Regions from separate parts of the Bradyrhizobium sp. Leo78 genome, predicted to be linked through region 1. Evidence: predicted binding sites of a transcription regulator. Region 1 holds the regulator's gene; each other region holds the start of a gene.
The links. The regulator LexA, encoded in region 1, represses DNA repair genes until DNA is damaged. The targets are predictions, from matches to a motif close to TGTTCNNNNTGTGTTCNG.
Positions count from the first base shown of each region.

Region 2: AC5ZG1_RS26870 (single-stranded DNA-binding protein) is a predicted target of LexA. The motif match lies at 5,761-5,778, and genes of this name have one in related genera.
Region 3: AC5ZG1_RS10895 (PA0069 family radical SAM protein) is a predicted target of LexA. The motif match lies at 1,379-1,396, and genes of this name have one in related genera.

Region 1 covers NZ_JCAMOT010000014.1:240-6,914, forward strand. The annotation lists gene AC5ZG1_RS18995 (HAD-IA family hydrolase) at 179-808, shown strand; gene AC5ZG1_RS19000 (molybdopterin molybdotransferase MoeA) at 818-2,029, shown strand; gene lexA (transcriptional repressor LexA) at 2,231-2,932, shown strand; gene AC5ZG1_RS19010 (hypothetical protein) at 3,226-3,651, shown strand; gene AC5ZG1_RS19015 (hypothetical protein) at 3,792-4,013, shown strand; gene AC5ZG1_RS19020 (ComEC/Rec2 family competence protein) at 4,023-6,311, opposite strand.
Region 2 covers NZ_JCAMOT010000024.1:25,587-32,261, forward strand. The annotation lists gene AC5ZG1_RS26860 (potassium transporter Kup) at 1-1,758, shown strand, start outside; gene gyrA (DNA gyrase subunit A) at 1,940-4,678, opposite strand; gene AC5ZG1_RS26870 (single-stranded DNA-binding protein) at 5,094-5,591, opposite strand; gene AC5ZG1_RS26875 (outer membrane protein) at 6,043-6,675, shown strand, end outside.
Region 3 covers NZ_JCAMOT010000006.1:309,293-315,967, forward strand. The annotation lists gene rnhB (ribonuclease HII) at 1-116, opposite strand, end outside; gene AC5ZG1_RS10895 (PA0069 family radical SAM protein) at 194-1,357, opposite strand; gene AC5ZG1_RS10900 (glycosyltransferase) at 1,520-2,101, shown strand; gene AC5ZG1_RS10905 (bifunctional helix-turn-helix transcriptional regulator/GNAT family N-acetyltransferase) at 2,303-3,226, shown strand; gene AC5ZG1_RS10910 (RSP_7527 family protein) at 3,229-3,375, shown strand; gene moaB (molybdenum cofactor biosynthesis protein B) at 3,528-4,091, opposite strand; gene ypfJ (KPN_02809 family neutral zinc metallopeptidase) at 4,111-5,043, opposite strand; gene AC5ZG1_RS10925 (site-specific DNA-methyltransferase) at 5,433-6,566, shown strand.

The DNA.
Region 1 (6,675 bases):
ATGACGGTGGAGAGAGCGTTTCCCAGGACTACGGTCGTAGGATGGGTAGAGCGAAGCGAAACCCATCATTCGCGCCGCTTGCTCCATCGGGATGGGTTTCGCTTCGCTCTACCCATCCTGCAGGCCCGCGAACGAAGACATTGCCGCCCCCTTGGGATTTTCGTACACAACCGTCGCCATGACCCAACCGTCCCTTTCCCCCGGCTCCGCCGATGTCCTGTTGTTCGACCTCGGCCGCGTCGTGCTCGATATCGATTTCGGCAAGGTGATGACCACCTGGGCCGGCCATGCCGGCTGCGAGCCCGGCGAGCTCGCCACCCGCTTTGTCATGGACGAGAGTTACAGACATCACGAGGTTGGCAAGATCGATGACGCCGCCTTCTTCGCAGGCCTGCGGCAGTCGCTCGGCATCAGCATCTCCGACGCCCAGTTCCTGGAAGGCTGGAACGCGATCTTCGCCGGCGAGATGCCGGGAATCGCCGAGCACCTGGCGCGCGCCAAGACGCGCCTGCCGCTTTATGCGTTCTCGAACACCAATCCGCCTCATATCGAGCATTTCTCGACAGCCTATTCGGACGTGCTCGGCCACTTCCGTCAGATCTTCTTCTCCTCGACGATCGGGCTACGGAAACCTGACGCGGACGCCTATGATTACGTGATAAAGGCGATCGGCGTGCCGGCTTCGCGCATCGTGTTCTTCGACGATTCCGCCGAGAACATTCGCGGCGCACGGGCGATAGGTCTCACGGCCATTCACGTCACATCGCCGGATGATGTGACGAACGCGCTTGTCGCGCTCGGAATTTAGGAGTTGCCCGTGGCACTGATGCCGGTCGCCGATGCGCTTGCCGCGGTCCTCGCCGGCGCGGAACCATTGCCGGAAGAGATGGTCGCGCTCGATGCCGCCTATCACCGCACGCTTGCCCGTGACGTCGCGGCAAAACGTACTCAGCCGCCACTCGCGATGTCGGCGATGGATGGCTATGCGGTGCGATCCGCCGACGCCGCCGACTTGAGCGCGCGGCTGAAGGTGATCGGCGAAGTCGCCGCGGGCCGGCCGTTCGGTCGGGAACTTGGTCCGCGGGAAGCGGCACGGATCTTCACCGGAGGCGTCATTCCCGCCGGCGCCGATGCGGTCGTGATCCAGGAGGACGCCCAGGTCGATGGCGATCACATCACCATCACCGAGGCCGCTGTCGCCGGGCGGCATATCCGGCCCGCCGGCGTCGATTTCCGCGAGGGTGACGTGCTGCTCAGGCGCGGAAGCCGGCTGACCGACCGCGCGCTGTCGCTGGCGGCGTCGATGAACTATCCGGAACTCCCCGTGCGGCGCCGACCCAAGGTCGCCGTGCTCGCGACCGGCGACGAACTCGTGATGCCGGGCACCTCTCCGGGTCCAGGCCAGATCGTCTATTCCAACGGCTATGCGCTGCGGGCGATGGCGCGTGCGGAAGGCGCTGAAGCGATCGATCTGGGGGTCGCCGCCGACACGGTTGCCGCCACCACTGACGGCATCCGCCGCGCGCATGCCGCGGGCGCCGACATCCTCATCACCACCGGCGGCGCCTCGGTCGGCGACCATGACCTCGTGAAGCCGTCGCTTGAGGCCGAGGGCGTGACCATGGCGTTCTGGAAGATCGCGATGCGGCCGGGCAAGCCGATGATGCATGGCCGGCTCGGCGCGATGCGAGTGATCGGCCTGCCCGGCAATCCGGTGTCGTCCTATGTCTGCGCCTATCTGTTCCTGGTGCCGTTGATTCGGGCCCTGCTCGGCCGCTCGGCGATTCATCACGTGACGGAAAGCGCCCTGCTCGGCCGCGATCTCGCCGCCAACGATCAGCGCGAAGATTATCTTCGTGCGCTACTCGAAGAGCGCGACGACGGCACGCTGATCGCAACGCCGGTCACCAAGCAAGACAGTTCGCTGCTTGGGAATCTCACTGCGGCGCAGGCACTTGTGATCCGTCCGCCATTCGCGCCAGCCGCAGCAAAAGGCGCGCCTTGCGACATCCTCCGATTGCCTGAATGACGCGGCGACCAGCATCTACCGGAGCATCTCTGATCGCGTTCACCAGAAATTAAGTGGTTGCGGAACACATATCGAACATATAGTGTCCGTTCATGATTTGTTTCGAAACTCGCTGTCTACGAATGGGAGTGCGTGACTCCCGAGATCAGCTCTTCTCAAGTCTCGGATCGAACGACGCTACCAACCGGGGGAATGCTCGCGATGCTTACGCGCAAACAGTATGAACTTCTGCGTTTCATCAACGAACGGCTGAAAGAGGCCGGCGTGCCTCCTTCCTTCGACGAGATGAAGGACGCGCTCGACCTGCGCTCGAAGTCCGGCATCCACCGCCTGATCACGGCGCTGGAGGAACGGGGCTTCATCCGCCGCCTGCCGAACCGCGCCCGCGCGATCGAGGTGATCAAACTGCCTGAGCTCTCCGCTGCCGGCAACGGCCGCCGCGGCTTCACGCCGAGCGTCATCGAGGGCACGCTCGGCAAGCGCACGACCAGCGCGGCCGTGGCCGAAGACGATGGCAACCGTCCCGTCGCCGTTCCCGTGATGGGCCGGATCGCGGCGGGTACGCCGATCGAGGCGCTGCAGACCCGCAGCCACACCATCAGCGTGCCGCCCGACATGCTCGGCTCCGGCGAGCATTATGCGCTCGAGGTGCGCGGCGATTCCATGGTCGAGGCCGGCATCCTCGACGGCGACATGGCGCTGATCCAGCGTAACGACACCGCCAACACCGGCGACATCGTGGTGGCGCTGATCGATGAGGAGGAAGCGACGCTGAAGCGCTTCCGTCGCCGCGGCGCGTCAATCGCGCTTGAGCCTGCCAATGCGGCCTACGAAGTCCGCATCCTGCCGCCGAACCGGGTGCGGATCCAGGGCAAGCTGATCGGGCTTTATCGCAAGTACTGAGCCGACGAGGACGCAGCAGCTCGTCTGGTACTTTGGTGGGTGATCTGCCCTCAAGGACACTGACAAGAACGATTTAGAGTGATTAGAATAAGAGCCCCGGTAAGTTCGCCGGGGCACTCTCGATGCAAGGAGATGTGCGGCAGCGCCTCCTATCGTGTTTGTGAACGGCTAGAGGGCGCGGGCCGTACAAATGCCAAGAACGGAGCAGAGGCTTATAAGTTATCGTCCACTCTGATAGAGGCCTGCGCCTCTTCCCAGGCACGGGTCGGCTATCTCGAATGAGGAGCAATCCGATGTGTGACTATAGCCTGCATGCCGTGGCGACGCGTCCCGCCCAAGTTGGAGAGACGCTTATCACCACCACCTTCCGCGGCACTTCGACCCGCGGCTTCGCTTCGGAAAGCGATCCGACGGTCGCAGTCTGCATGCTTCCCGGAACCGAACTCGCGTTCGCCGATAACGTCCGCTACGACAATCGCTGGATCTGGACCAAGACGACCGGCTTCCGTGTCGGCAAGTTCAACCAGATCGATGCGCATATTCGGGATCGTCATCACGACGCGATCGAATTCCCCGATGGCAGCCATGTGCTGGTGACCCAGCTCTGCGAAGGGCAGCGGGCGACCGTGCTGCAATTGCCAGTGACGCATCATGTTGCAGAGCCGGCACCGAAGGCGGTCGACCAGCGCCCCGCGCCGAACCCGCTGTTCATCGGCTGAGAGCTTCGGGCAGCGTGCGCCGCCGGTCTCGGCCGGCGGGACGTTGCCGCGGGTGAAAAACAAAGTATTTCGAGCGGCCCCGGAGGCCATCCGGGGGCGCATGCGGTTTTTTGTTGAACTACTCGCAAGGGGCATGATCGGTGGTCACCAAGATCACATGGCAAAAAGCCGGACGGGTGGCCCAGCCCGGCCGATACATGTTCAGGTTCGGCTGGCTCACCGTCGCAGCGGAAGATCTCGCGATCTGGGAGCGATTTCCGGATGCGAGCTTCACGCTCGTGCAAGTGCCGTCGCATTCGGGCGGTCCGGACGAATTTCGGCTCGGCGCCTTCGAGCTGCCGGCCAGCGCCGGTGGAGATTGACGGGGGCGCTCAGTCTTCCGGCTGCAGGTCGGACTCGGACGGGGTCGCATCGATGGCGCGCGGCGCGGGTGCCCCTTGGATCCGGATCGTGGTCTCGGGTTCGCCTTCGCCTGACACCGCAGGCGACCACGGCCGGTCGAGGCCGGCGGGCTTGACCGCATCGATGACGAAGTCGTTCCGGTTCCGCCGCAGCGCCAGCCCGCCCTGCCGCCGCAGCCGCTCGGCATCGATGACCGCCGCCGCACAGCCTTGTGGCACCGGCCGTGCGGTCACGATCAGCACCGCCCGTTCGCAATCGTCCGCGAGCGCCTCGGATCGCCGCGTGAGCGCAACGAACGCGCCACCGGCCACAGAGGTCACGCAGCCGCTCTCATCGCAGGACACGCCCTCCGTGAGCGACGGGTCGCTTGCAGTGCGGGCATCGGCATCCGCGGCAAGCCACTCCTTGGCGAGAAACGCGTCCTTCGCGGTCCGCATCAGGTGCAACCGCCCGTCACCGCCGCGGACGGCGACATTGCGGCCGTCGCCGGAAATCAGGATGTCGGGTTGCGGCGCCCTCACCGCCCAGACCACCGCAATGAGAAGCACCGCCGCGCCGGCGAAGCGCAGCGGCGTGCGCAACAGCCCGAGCAGGATGACGCCCAGGCTCGCGGCGATCAGCGGGCCGATCCCGAACGCACTGACGTGGCCGACTGCGCCCGGCAGCGCGGCGACCCATTGCGCAACCACGATCATCCAGTCGATGCCGCTGCCCATGATCGCCCAGAACACGCCGTCGAAACCGAACGGCATCGCCAGCAAGCCGAGGAGCCCGGCCGGCATCACCAGCGCCGACACCACCGGCATCGCCGCCAGATTGGCAAGCACGCCGAAGGGCGCCACCCGATGGAAGTGAAAGGCGGCATAGGGCGTGGTCGCCAGCCCCGCTACCAGCGAGGCCAGCAGCAGCATCGCAATCTCGCGCCCGCCCCACAGCGCGATCCGCGCGGTCGCGGAATGATCGGGCGCGGCAAACAGATGCGGCATGCCAATCTGCACCAGCGCCACCAGCCCGAGGGTGGCCGCAAACGACATTTGAAAGCTCGGATGAACCAGCGCTTCCGGTGCGATCGCGAGCACGATCATGGCCGCGACGGCGAGCGTCCGGAACGTCACCGCGCGGCGGTCGACCATGACGGCGATCAGCACCACTGCCGTCATGAAGAACGATCTCTGGGTCGCGACCTCCGCTCCCGACAGCAGCAGATAGAAGGCGGCAGCGACCAGCGCCGCGGCGGCGGACCATTTCTTGATCGGAAAGCCTACAGTGAGCACCGGGAACAGTGCGAGCAAGGCGCGGACTGCGAAGAAGACCACGCCCGCGACCACCGCCATGTGATAGCCCGAGATCGAGAGCACGTGGCCGAGCCCCGAGATGAACATCGCATCATTCACCGGCTCGGAGATCGCATCGCGCCGGCCGGTCAGGAGTGCGGTCGCGATCGCGCGATTGTCGCCTTCGAGCACGTTGCGGATCCGCGCATCGATCGCATCGCGCATGCCTTGCATGAACGCCGCATAGCGCAGCGCAAATCCGCGGCCTTCCGGCGACGCCGTCGTCTTGATCGCGCCGAGTACGAAACCGGAGGCGCCGATGCCCTGGAAATAGAGATCGCGGCTGAAATCGTAGCTGCCGGGCCGTAAGGGAGCGAGCGGCGGCTGCAGCCGTGCCTTCAATTCGACGAAGCTGCCGACGTCAGGGGCAGTGCCCTTCTTCACCGACAGCCTGACACGCTCGAGCTTCGGCGCGCCGCGCTGGCTTTCGATGCTCGCGACGCGCAGCACGAAACGGTCGGTACGCTCGCGGATGTCACGTGTCTCGACAAATCCGGTGAGCGACACCGAAAACATCGGCCGCGCCAGCACGCCATGTGCGACCCGCGCGGTGCGCCAGGTGGCAACCGCAAAACCCGCCGCAACGGCGGCAATGATGACGGCGGCAGCGAACGCCTGCCGCCGCCTGAGCAGGAACGCGACAGCGCATAGCGCGATGGCGACGATGGCCGCGACCGACAGCACTGGCTCATGGTCGGCGGCGAAGTAAAGCGCGATGCCGCAGCCGAACGCGACCGGCACCCAGGGCAGAAGCCGTCCGGCGCCCGCTTCCGCCCGGACCCACTGGCGCAACGTCTCGACGATTGGCGGCCAGGCGCCGACGCCGATCGGGGCATAACCACCCGCCGGCGCCACCGCCTCGCGGGGCGGCCAGGTGCCGGCATAGCCGCGCCTGCCGCCCGGCGTCCTGCCCTCGTCCGACATCCTGCGCCCTGGAGTATTCCTGCTTCAACAAAGCTACCGGAACCGGGTATCCGCGGGATAGCGGAACAGATGCGGAATACGGAGGAAAGAACGCCCTGCCGGCGCGTTTCCGATCTTAGCGCTCCAAGCCCGATTGAGCCGAAAGTCTCATAAGGCCACAGTCCCATTGAGGATTAGACTACTCTCACGCCTCCACCCGGACAGATGGGAAAGAGGCAGTGGTGGCTCGCGGTTCGAAGACCGCTGGAGCCCTTCTCAGGTGGTTCAAGGCTTCCCTGAGACCGGCGTTGCGGACGCAACTCGCAAATCAGGCCTGTAGCGTCACGCATCACGCGCACTCCGCGAGCGAACAGAGCGCTGAAAA
Region 2 (6,675 bases), on a different contig from region 1:
ACGATCGCGCCGAACGCCGTCCTGGGCGTGGTATCGCTGATCCTGTGGGCGCTGATCCTGATCATCTCGATTAAATACGCGCTCCTGATCCTGCGTGCAGACAACCGCGGCGAAGGCGGGATCGTGGCGATATTGGCGCTGCTGCACGCGCGCCATGCCCAGCCGGGCACCTGGCGTGCGCAGCTTCTGGTCGTCGGCCTCATCGGCGCCGCCCTGCTCTACGGCGACGGCGCAATCACCCCGGCGATCTCGGTCTTGAGCGCGATCGAGGGATTAAAGGTGGACGCGCCATCGCTGGCGCCGGCGGTGGTGCCGATCACCATCGTGATTCTGGTTGGCCTGTTCGCGATGCAGAAGCAGGGCACCGGCTTCATCGGCCGGATTTTCGGACCGGTCATGCTCGGCTGGTTCCTTGTTCTCGCGGCGCTCGGCATCCACGGCATCGTCCAGGCGCCGGCGGTGCTCGCGGCACTCAGCCCGTTCTATGCCTTCAATTTCCTGATCCACCAGAACTTCCACATCAGCTTCGCCATCCTCGGCGCAGCTTTTCTCGCGGTCACGGGCGGTGAGGCGATGTACGCCGACATGGGGCACTTTGGGCGGTTTCCGATCCGGCTCGCCTGGTTCGCCGTCTGCCTGCCCGCGCTGGTGCTCAATTATTTCGGGCAGGCCGCGCTGTTGATCACCGATCCGGGCGCGCTGGACCATCCGTTCTTCCAGCTCTCGCCCGACTGGCTGCATTACCCACTGGTCGCTTTCTCCGCGATCGCCACCGTGATCGCTTCCCAAGCGATCATCTCGGGCGTGTTCTCGCTGACCCAGCAATCGATCCAGCTCGGCTTCCTGCCGCGGATGCACATCCTCCACACCACCAGCGACGCGATCGGCCAGATCTATGTGCCGCTGGTGAACTGGCTGCTCGCCGCCGCGACGCTTGGCGCGGTACTGGGCTTTGGCACTTCGGACGCCCTCGCCGGCGCCTATGGCATCGCGGTGTCCTTGTTGATGGCGATCACCACGCTGCTGGCGGCGCTGGTTGCGATCCAGTGGGGCTACTCGCCGCTGATCGTGCTCGCCGTCAACGGTTTCTTCCTTGTCATCGACCTCATCTTCTTCGCGGCCAACTCGACCAAGCTGCACGAAGGCGGCTGGTTTCCGCTGCTGCTTGCAGGCTTGATCGCGTTCCTGATGCTCACCTGGCGCGGCGGTGTAAAACTGGTCGAGCGCGCCCGCGCAAGACTGCGCCAGCCGGAAGAGGATTTGATCGAGACCGCGATCACCAAGTGCCGCGCCAGGCTGCCGGGCACTGCCGTGTTCCTCGCAGCCGCGCCGAGCGGCGTGCCGCTCGCACTGACGCAGTTCGTCAAGCACAACCACGTCCTGCACGAACGCGTTCTTTTGGTCACCGTGCAGATCGAGGAATCCCCGCGCATTTCCGAGGACGACCGCGCCGAGATCATCGACATCATCCCGGGCATCACGCGGGTGATCCTGCACTACGGCTTCATGCAATACCCGACCATCTATGAGGGCCTGCAACTCGCCTGCCGACAGGGCAAGCTGCCCGGCATCGATCTTTCCGATGTCACCTACTATATCGGCCGCGAGACCATCATCCCGCGCGAGGACGTTCCGGGCATGTGGGTTTGGCGGGAATCAATCTTCGCATTCCTGCAACGCAACGCCGAACGCACCGCGGCGTTCTTCGGCGTGCCGACCGGACAGGTGGTGGAGTTCGGGACGGAAATCGAGATCTGACCACCTGACAACAGCCGCCCTGACGTCGCGCGTCGCGACATTGGCTTTCGCTGGAGTTGGTGAAGTCCGTAGCTGTAGCCCGGGTGGAGCGAAGCGCAACCCGGGATTCCATCCTTACCCACGAAGGTCCCGGGACCCACGAAGGTCCCGGGCTACGCTTGCGCTTCACCAGGGCTACGGGTCATTGGCCGCCGTTTCCGTTGCCGTTCTCGCCATTCTCGCTGTCGTCGCCGATATGCTCGACCGAGACGACATGCTCGTCGTCGGCGGTATCGAACACGATGACGCCTTGGGTCGAGCGGCCGGCGATGCGGATGTCGCCGACGGGGCAGCGGATGAGCTGGCCCTTGTCGGTCACCAGCATGATCTGGTCGGCCTCCTCGACCGGGAACGAGGCCACCAGCTTGCCGTTGCGGCTGTTGACACTCATGGCGACGATACCTTTGCCGCCGCGGCCGGTGGTGCGGTACTCGTAGGATGAGGTCCGCTTGCCGTAGCCGTTTTCGGACACCGTCAGCACCACCTGCTCCTGCGCCGACATATCGACATAGCGCTCCTGCGAGAGCTGGATCGCGCCTGTGGCCTCCTCGGCCTCGGTCTCGACCGGCTCCTCGGCGGTCGCTTCGCCTGCGACCGCGCGGCGCATCTTCAAGTAGGCCGAACGCTCGTCCGAGGTCGTCTCGACATGGCGCAGGATCGCGAGCGAGATCAGCTTGTCGCCTTCGGCCAGCGAAATGCCGCGCACGCCCATCGAGGTACGGCCGGTGAAGACGCGCACATCGGTGACGGGGAAACGGATGCACTGGCCGCCGGCGGCGGTCAGCAGCACGTCGTCATGCTCGGTGCAGATCTGCACGTCGACGATCGCCTCGCCCTCCTCCAGCTTCATGGCGATGATGCCGGAACGGCGGACGTCGACGAAGTCGGACAGCTTGTTGCGACGGACGTTGCCGCCGGTGGTGGCGAACATCACGTCGAGATTCTTCCAGGAAGATTCATCCTCCGGCAGCGGCATGATGGTGGTGATGCGCTCGCCCTGCTCCAGCGGCAGGATGTTGATCAGCGCCTTGCCGCGCGCATTCGGCGCGGCCATCGGCAATCGCCACACCTTTTCCTTGTAGACCTGGCCGCGCGAGGAGAAGAACAGGACCGGCGTGTGGGTGGAGGCCACGAACACGCGGCTGACGAAATCCTCGTCGCGGGTCTGCATGCCGGCCCGGCCCTTGCCGCCGCGGCGCTGGGCGCGATAGGTCGACAGCGGCACGCGCTTGACGTAGCCGGCGTGCGACACGGTCACCACCATGTCTTCGCGCTGGATCAGATCCTCGTCCTCGACCTCGCCTTCCTGCTCGACGATAACAGTCCTGCGCGGGGTGGCGAACTCGGCCTTCACCTCGGCAAGCTCGGTCTTGACGATCGCCTGCACCCGGGCGCGCGAGCGCAGGATGTCGAGATAGTCGGAGATCTCGGCGGCGAGCTTGGTGAGTTCCTCGCCGATCTCGTCGCGGCCGAGCGCGGTGAGGCGCTGCAGCCGGAGGTCGAGGATTTCCCTCGCCTGCTCCAGCGAAAGGCGGATGGTGCCGTCCGGATTGATGCGGTGGCGCGGATCGTCGATCAGCGTGATCATGTCTTCGACGTCCCGCGCCGGCCAATCGCGCGACATCAGCGTTTCGCGCGCGGCCGCCGGATTCGGCGAAGAACGGATGACGCGGATGACCTCGTCGATATTGGCAACCGCGATGGCTAGGCCCACCTGGAGGTGTGCGCGGTCGCGCGCCTTGCCGAGCAGGTATTTGGTTCGCCGGGTCACCACCTGTTCGCGGAAGTTGACGAAGATCGTCAGCAGATCTTTCAGGTTCATCGTCTGCGGACGGCCGGAATCGAGTGCCAGGATGTTGGCCGGGAAGTTGGTCTGCAGCGGCGTGAAGCGGTAGAGCTGATTCAGCACCACGTCCGGCATCGCCTCGCGCTTCAGTTCGATCACGACGCGGAAACCTTCGCGGTCGGATTCGTCGCGCAGGTCGGAAATCCCCTCGATCTTCTTCTCGCGGATCAGCTCGCCGATCCGCTCGACCATGTTCGCCTTGTTAACCTGGTACGGGATCTCCGTGATGATGATCGCCTCGCGATCCTTTCGCAGGGTATCGATCGTGACCTTGCCGCGCATCACGATCGAGCCGCGGCCGAGATGATAGGATGCCCGGATGCCCGCTCGACCGAGGATGATGCCGCCGGTGGGGAAATCCGGCCCCGGAATGATGTTGATGAGGTCGTCGATGGCGAGCGCCGGGTTGTCGATCAGCGCCACACAGGCGTCGACGACCTCGCCGAGATTGTGCGGCGGGATGTTGGTGGCCATACCGACGGCGATGCCGCCCGCGCCATTGACCAGGAGGTTCGGAAACCGCGTCGGCAATACCGACGGCTCTTGCTCGCTGTTGTCGTAGTTGGGCTGGAAGTCGACCGTGTCCTTCTCGATGTCCGCCAGCACAGCCTCTGCCGCCCGCGTCAGGCGTGCTTCGGTGTATCGATAGGCCGCCGGCGGATCACCGTCGACCGAGCCGAAATTGCCTTGGCCGTCGATGAGCGGCACGCGCATCGAAAAATCCTGCGCCATGCGCACCATGGCGTCGTAAATCGACTGGTCGCCGTGCGGGTGATACTTACCGATGACGTCGCCGACCACGCGCGCGGACTTGACGTACTTCTTGTCCGGCGTATGCCCCTGGTCGTACATCGAATACAGGATGCGGCGGTGGACCGGCTTGAGCCCGTCACGCGCATCGGGGAGCGCCCGCGCCACGATCACGCTCATGGCGTAGTCGAGGTAGGACTTCTTCATCTCGTCGAGGATGGAAACGGGACGAATGTCGGAGGGCCCCGACGGCTCGCCGGGCTTGTCGTCTTCAGGTTCTGACAAAGGGGGAATCCGGGTCGGTTCTACTGCAGAATCATATAGCGTATCGGGGGCCCGACCACCACCCCGGAACGGCCTCGGCGACCGGTTTTTCCCTTCGTTTTTTCATAGACTTACGGGGTCGACCGGCGCGCCGCGGGAACACCCCAGCGGCGTGCGGCAAGGCGCCCTCCGAGGTCAGGAAACCGCCCGCGGGCCGTTGGCGGCGCCCGCATCGCCCCGCCCTGTCGGTTAGATCGATTTCCTCAGAATTCACATTAACCGGAGCCACAAGCAACCCGGCCGCGGCACATCAAGCCATATCAATCGCTTGACGCTGATATCCTGCAGTCATTGAAGAGGATAAGTTCGACGCAAGCTGTATCGCGCGAGGGAGATTTTCATCCTCACGCGATCTTTCCGGCAACGTACCGCTCGATCAGAACGGGATATCGTCGTCCATGTCGTTGTTGTTGCGGGCGCCGGCCGGCACGGCGCGGCGTGGCGCGGAACTCGAGGGGCCGCTGACGCCGAAATCGCCGCCACCGCTGCCCATGTCGTCGGAGAAGCTGCCGCCACCGCCGCCCCTGCCGTCCAGCATCGTGAGGTTGGAGTTGAAGCCCTGCAGCACCACTTCGGTCGAATATTTCTCGACCCCGCTCTGATCGGTCCATTTCCGGGTCTGGAGCTGGCCCTCGACGTAAACCTTGGCGCCCTTCTTCAGGTATTGCTCGGCGACCTTGGCGAGCCCTTCATTGAAGATGACGACACGGTGCCACTCGGTCTTTTCCTTGCGCTCGCCGGTGGCCCGGTCGCGCCAGGTCTCGGAGGTCGCGACGCTCAGATTGGCGATCGGACGGCCGTCCTGGGTCCGCCGGATTTCTGGGTCCTTGCCGAGATTGCCCACCAGAATGACCTTATTTACGCTTCCCGCCATCGCCGCTCTCCACTCAATCGCTGGGCCGGCCGGTTACACGGCGGCCACATTCAGTCTTCGCTAACCACATCTTACATTGCTGACGGACCTATACGCTCGCCGACACCGTCGGGCGCAGCCATTCCCCGTCCATTACGCGGTTATCCACATATAGCACCAGCCGCGCCATTGTTCCAGTTTTGTTCCATGCAACTTGACGTAATCGTGGTGACATTGTGGCCTAAATTTGGTGCAGACAGGATGGAACCCGAAATCGACCCTCGGGTTCCATAAAACATCAAGAAAATCATTAACTTATGTTCCCGCTACTTCGCCGGGAAGTGTTGCGTTTCGGCGACGGTATTTCCGGTTGAATCGGAGTATATGCCTAAAACGACGGCGCGGCGCTCGCGTCTTTAATACCGTAACGCTTCGGGACCAAATTGAAGCGAACAAAGGCTGGAGAGCTACGATGAAGAAGTTTTTGCTTGGAACGGTTGCCTTGGTTGCGCTGGCTGCGCCCGCCTCGGCTGCCGATCTTGCCGCGCGCCCTTATGTCAAGGCTCCGCCGGCGCCCGTCGCCGTCGTCTACGACTGGACCGGGTTCTATATCGGCGGCAACGGCGGCTGGGGAACGAGCCGCAACCGCTGGGACGTCCTTGGTTTCAGTGACGGCTCCCATAACGCCGACGGCGGCACTGCTGGTGGTCAGATCGGCTATCGCTGGCAGACCGGAACCTGGGTGTTCGGTGTCGAAGGTCAGGGCAACTGGGCTGACTTCAAGGGCAGCAACGTCAGCCTGCTGACGGGCATCGACACCAACGAGACCAGGGTCGACGCCTTCGGCCTGATCACCGGCCAGATCGGCTATGCTGCCAACAATGTGCTGTTCTACGTCAAGGGCGGCGCGGCCGTGGTCGCCGATCGCTACCGCGTGCGTGACGCCTTCACCGGTTTCCCGATCACCAACGACATCAACGACACCCGCTGGGGAGCCTCGGTTGGCGCTGGCATCGAGTACGGCTTTGCGCCGAACTGGTCGGTCGGCGCCGAGTACAATCACATCTTCCTGGGCAATCGCTCCTACGATTTCATCAACAATGGC
Region 3 (6,675 bases), on a different contig from region 1:
GGCCACACCCCGCGCTTGATCAGCGCGCGCTCGCGCCGAAAGCTCGGCGGCGTCACCGCGATCACGCCCTTTGCCGGTTTGACCGGCTTTTTCTTCTCAGACTTGTCCCGACTCATGGGCGCGACTGTGCTGAAGCAGCCGCCGCCGCGCAACCGGGAACCCGGCCCTCGTCCCCATTATTCAATGGAGGTGTTCAGAATAGGCTCAATTGCTCGCCGCTCTGCTTGGGCTTGACGAAATGGTCGGTCGTCAGCTTCGAGCGGCGCTTGTTCAGGCCGAGCTTCTCGCAGGCGATCTCGAACCTGCGGCCGATCATCCAGGCCATCGGCCCGGTGCCCTTCATCCGCGTCCCCCACTGCGAGTCGTAGTCGCGCCCGCCGCGCATATCGCGGATCAGGGTGAAGACGTGACGGTAGCGATCCGGGTAGTTCGCGAGCAGCCATTCCCGGAACAGGTCGCGCACTTCCAGCGGCAGCCGCAGCAGCACGTAACTTGCTTCCTTGGCGCCGGCATGCGCCGCCGCATCGAGGATGCGCTCGATCTCCGAATCGTTCAGCGCGGGGATCACGGGCGCCACCATTACGGTGGTGGGGATGCCGGCATCCGAAAGTCGCTTGATCGCCTCCAGCCGCTTCGGCGGCGTCGAGGCGCGGGGCTCCATGGTGCGCGCCAATTTGGCATCGAGCGTCGTCACCGACAGCGCGACCTTGACCAGGTTGCGCTTCGCCATCCGCTGCAGGATGTCGATGTCGCGCACGACCAGCGCCGATTTGGTGACGATGCCGACCGGATGGCCGGCGCGCTCCAGGGTTTCGAGGATGCCGCGCATGATCTTGTGTTCGCGCTCGATCGGCTGGTACGGATCGGTGTTGGTACCGATCGCGATCATGCGCGGCTCATAGCCCGGCGCGGCGAGCTCCTTCTCGAGCAGCGCCGGCGCATCAGGTTTTGCCAAAAGCTTCGATTCGAAATCCAGTCCTGGCGACAGGCCGAGATAGGCATGGGTTGGCCGCGCGAAGCAGTAGACGCAGCCATGCTCGCAACCTCGGTACGGATTGATCGAGCGGTCGAAGCCGATATCGGGCGAGTCGTTGCGCGCGATCACCTTGCGCGAGGTGTCGAGCGAGACAGTGGTCTTGAACGGCGGCAGGTCTTCCAGGCTCTGCCAGCCGTCGTCGAACGTAACGCGCGCCTCGGCCTCGTAACGGCCGCTGGCATTGGATTGCGCGCCGCGGCCGCGCCGCCGTTCGCGCTCGATCGCGACCGCGAGTTCGGGAAACGCGGAGGGCGCACCCGCCGGTGTGGAGGGCGCCGTCACCGGCGGGTGCTTGAGGGCATGAGAGGATGCTCGGCTCATGCTCTGAAGCTAGCACGTCGTAAGAACAAATCAAGAACACATTCGCGAAATTCCACAGAGGCGCTGCCGCAAAAAACTGCACCCTTACGGCTGTTTTGATTGTGACAAGGTGATAACAATTTTGAGCTTTCCACCTGTTTTGAGCCAACGAAGCCGCTGTTGATGCTGAGCGTGATTATTCCGACTGAAGGCGACGAGCGGACCGCGGTCGCGACTCTTGCGGCGCTGGTTCCGGGCGCCGCGGCCGGGGTCGTGAAAGAGGTACTGCTGGTCGATCGCGCCAAGGACGGCGCCAAGACCGACGTGATCGAGCGCGTCGCCGATGTCGCCGGCTGCCGCTTCATGGCCTTCGACGGCAGTCGCGCCGCAGCGCTGGCGGCCGGCGCCCGTCAGGCGCGCTCGCCCTGGCTGATGTTCCTGCATGCCGGCGCCGTACTCGACAGCGGCTGGATCGAGGAGACCGCCCAGTTCATCCAGGGCGTCGCGATGAGCGGCCGGCCGCGCGCCGGCATCTTCCGCTACGCCCGCTCGCCCTATGCCGACGCACGCCTGCGCGACAGCTTCAAGTTCGTCGCCCGCATGCTGACCGGCCCGACTGCCGAACAGGGCCTCCTGATCGCGCGCGATCACTATGAGCAGCTCGGCGGCTACCGCCCGGATGCCCCCCGCTCCGAGGCGCGACTATTGCGGCAGCTCGGCCGCTCCTCCCGCACCATGCTGCGCAGCCGGATCATCGTGGCGTAGTTCCTTACGCTTCCCTAGTCATTCCGGGATGCGCCAAAGGCGCAGGCCCGGGATCCATCGGGCCGCAAGCCAAGTGGGTAAATGGATTCTCTGATGTGCAATTGCACATCAGAGCTCGCGCTTCGCGCGCCGGAACGACAGCGCCTGATACTTGCCAAAGTCAAATAATTATTTGACAATGGCAACTATTGAGGTGCCCCTATGTCAGAGCCGGATTCCGAAACCCAAATCGCCGCGGTGCGGGCGTTCAATCGCTTCTACACCCGCAAGCTCGGCGTCCTCGACCAGCATTTATTGAAAAGCCCGTTCTCGCTCAGCGAGGCGCGGGTGCTTTATGAGCTGGCCCATCGCGAGGAGATATCGGCAAAGGAGATCGGGACCGAGCTCGGGCTCGATCCCGGCTATCTCAGCCGCATCCTGCAGAAATTCGACGAGGACGGGCTTTTGACCCGACGCCCGCTCGCCTCCGACCGCCGGCAATACCAGCTCGGCCTCACCGCAAAGGGGCGGCAGACCTTTACCAGGATCAACCGCACCTCGCATGACGAGGTGGCGGCGATGCTGACACGGCTTCAGCCGGACGATCGCGTCCGCCTGACCGGAGCAATGGGCACGATCGAGCGGCTGCTCGGCGAGACCCAGCCGTCGCGCGCGGTGCTGCGCGATCCGCGGCCAGGCGATATGGGCTGGGTGGCGCAGAGCCATGGCGCGCTCTACGCCAGCGAATACGGCTTCGATTCATCCTTCGAGGCGCTGGTCGCCGAGATCGTCGCAAAATTCCTGACCTCGTTCGACGCCTCGCGCGAACGCTGCTGGATCGCCGATCTCGAAGGTGCGCCGGTCGGCTCGGTGTTCCTGGTCAGGCATTCCGACGACATCGCCAAGCTCAGGCTGCTCTTGATCGACCCTGCCGGACGCGGCCAGGGGCTCGGCAAGCGGCTGGTTGGCGAATGCATCAGCTTCGCCAGGGCCTGCGGCTACCGCAAGATCACACTCTGGACCCAGAGCATCCTGATCGCCGCGCGAAAGATCTACCAGGACGCAGGCTTCGTGCTGGTGAAAAGCGAGCCGCATCGCAGCTTTGGGCAGGACCTCGTCGGCGAAACCTGGGAGCGGGCGCTGTGAAGTTGACGCGCCGCGATCCCGCGCGGCGCATCACGCCGGAGCTGCTTGCCTTCTATATCAAGCGAGCGCACGCGCTTCGTGCCGAGGCTTATCGCGATATGATGCGCGCGTCGTGGGATTGGCTGATGAAGGTCATTCACAAGCGTTGATGTTGCCACCAGCGTCATTCCGGGGCGCGCGTCAGCGCGAACCCGGAATCCATTTTGCCGCCTGCGCAACCGGCTCAATGGATTCTCTGATGTGCAATTGCACATCATAGCTCGCGACTTCGTCGCGCCCCGGAATGACGGCCGTGGTGAACCTAAACAGTTGCGCCTTGCGCCTTCGGCCGGCGCAAATGCTCATCCAGCCGCGGCATGATCTCGACGAAATTGCAGGGGCGCGTGCGGTAGTCGAGCTGCGCCGCCAGAATCCCGTCCCAGCCATCGCGGCAGGCGCCGGGCGAGCCGGGCAGGCAGAAGATGTAGGTCGCGCCCGCAACGCCTGCGGTGGCGCGGCTCTGGATCGTCGAGACGCCGATCTTGGCGTGGCTCAGCATGTGGAAGGCGATCGAGAAACCGTCCATCCGTTTCTCGAACAGCGGCTCGATCGCTTCCGGCGTCACATCCCGGCCGGTGAAGCCGGTGCCGCCAGTGGTGATGATCGCATCGACGCCGGCGTCAGCGATCCAGCGCGCCACGACCGTGCGGATCGCCTCGACGTCGTCGGTGACGATCTCGCGCGCCGCAAGCTTGTGGCCGGCGGCCGTGATGCGATCGGCCAGAGTCGTTCCGGACTTGTCGTCGGCGAGCGTCCTTGTGTCCGATATCGTCAGCACCGCGATGTTGAGCGGAATGAACGGCTTTGTTTCATCTGTGGAGGCCATGACAATCGCTATCCAAATCTCACAGCGCCCCTTGGCCAAAGGTGTTGCAGGCCGACACCGTGCCTTGCTGGTAGCCGGTCATGAACCATTGCCGCCGCTGCTGCGCCGAGCCGTGGGTGAAGGAGTCCGGCACCACCCTGCCCGTCGCCTGGCGCTGCAGCGTATCGTCGCCGATCGCGGTTGCCGTCTTGAGCGCCGCGTCGATGTCGCCGGCTTCGAGGAAGCCCGGCCGCTTCTTCTCCTCGCGGTTGACCCAGACGCCGGAGAGGCAGTCGGCCTGCAGCTCGACCTTCACCTGCAGCGCATTGGCCTCGGCCTTGCTGTCGGCTGCCTGTTGCAGCCGCGTCACGCGTGGGATGATGCCGAGCAGGTTCTGCACGTGATGGCCCGCCTCATGGGCGATGATATAGGCCGCGGTGAACTGGCAGGCGCTGCCCGAGCAGCCACGGAACCGCGTCTCGACCTCGCGGAAGAAGGCGGTGTCGAGATAGATGGTCTTATCCGGCGGGCAGTAGAACGGTCCCATCGCCGACTGCGCCATGCCGCAGCGGCCGCCATTGGTGGCGTTGCGGAACAAGACGATCTTCGGACCGGTGAAGGTCTGGCCATTGGCCTGGAAGATCTCGGTCCAGCGATCGTCGATCTCGCCCAGGATGCCGGAGATCATGCTGCCCATTTCGTCGGTCGGCGCGCCGGTCTTGCCGGACGCCGTCCGGCGATCGGTCTGGTAGGTCGGCGCCTGTCCGCCGCCGGTCAGGATTTCGGCGCCGCCGATCAGGATGCGCGGGTCGATGCCGAAGGCGTAGCCGAGCAGGCCGAGCACGATGATGGTGCCGATGCCGAGCCCGCCGCCGCCCATGGGGATGCCGAAGCCGCCGCCGCCGCCTCCGCCGCCACCCTGGTCGCGACGATCCTCGATGTCGTCGCTGCGACGGAAATCATCGTAACGCATGGCGGTTTTCCCTTAAGTCCTAACCTGTGTAAACGCGGAACAGACGTAAAATTTCCGTTCCGTTAATCAATAGCCTGCCCGGCAATTATTGCCTAGTGCGACGGCACGCCATCCGCGCATGGCTGATGCGGCCAACGTCGTCACGAATCGCATGAGCTTGCCTGCAACGAACTCGATGTCCGATTCCGCCGTCGCTGGCGCAATTCGCATAACGCATGCTGCGAGGCAGCACTCGATTTCAAATCCGAAAACGCACGATCGAAATGCGCAGAACTTGTCGCGTGGCATTTTCGATTAAGTCGATTTTTACTTTGGCGGATCATGGTGTCGCCAGTCGGTTGTTTAGTCCCGCGTCGCCGACAGCGTCGCCTGAGTCAGAGTTATGAGTCATGGTTGAGTCGCGTCGCGGGGCGTCTGCAAGGGCGCCCCGCACTAAATTTGAATCCACGTCTCCGAGTCGAATCGTCATAGGCGATTGCGTCGCCGAGATGTCGAAGCTTGCAGCCGGTTCTGTCGACGTCGTGTTCGCAGACCCACCCTACAATCTGCAGCTCAAGGGCGACCTCAAACGCCCCGACGAATCCCATGTCGATGCCGTCAATGACGACTGGGACAAGTTCTCCTCCTTTGCCGCCTATGACGACTTCACGCGCGCCTGGCTGCTCGCCGCCCGCCGCGTCATGAAGCCGTCGGCGACGATCTGGGTGATCGGCTCCTATCACAATATCTTCCGCGTCGGCGCCATCATGCAGGACCTCGGCTTCTGGCTCCTGAACGATATCGTCTGGCGCAAGTCGAACCCGATGCCGAATTTCCGCGGCCGCCGCTTCACCAATGCGCACGAGACCATGATCTGGGCCGCGCGTGACGAGAAGGCCAAGGGCTATACCTTCAATTACGAAGTGCTGAAGGCAGCGAACGAGGACGTGCAGGCGCGTTCCGACTGGCTGATCCCGCTCTGCACCGGCGAAGAGCGCCTCAAGGGCAAGGACGGCAAGAAGGTGCATCCGACGCAGAAGCCCGAACAGCTTCTCGCGCGCGTGCTGCTCTCCTCCTCGAAGCCCGGCGACCTCGTGCTCGATCCCTTCAACGGCACCGGCACCACCGGCGCCGTGGCAAAACGTCTCGGCCGCCGCTATCTCGGCATCGAGCGCGACGCAGCCTATGCCGCCGCCGCCGAAGCGCGCATCGCCGCCATCGAGCCGCTGCCGCAGGAAACGCTCGCGCCGTTCATGACTGCGCGCGAGGCGCCGCGCGTCGCCTTCTCCGAACTGATCGAGCGCGGCATGATCATGCCGGGCGCGAAACTCGTCGACGCCAAGAAGCGGGTCGGTGCCCTCGTGCGCGCCGACGGCGCCATCATGCTAGGGGACAAGGTCGGCTCGATCCACCGCATCGGCGCGGTCGCCCAAGGCTCGGGTGCCTGCAACGGCTGGACCTTCTGGCACGTCGAGACCAAGAACGGCCTCAGGCTGATCGACGAACTGCGCGCCGAAATCCGCTCCGGGATGGCGGTGGGCTGAGCCTCCTCAATATCCTCCGTCATTCCGGGGCTCGCGAAGCGAGAACCCGGAATCCATTTCACCACCTGCGCCTGAGGCACAATGGATTCCGGGCCTGCACCTGACGGCG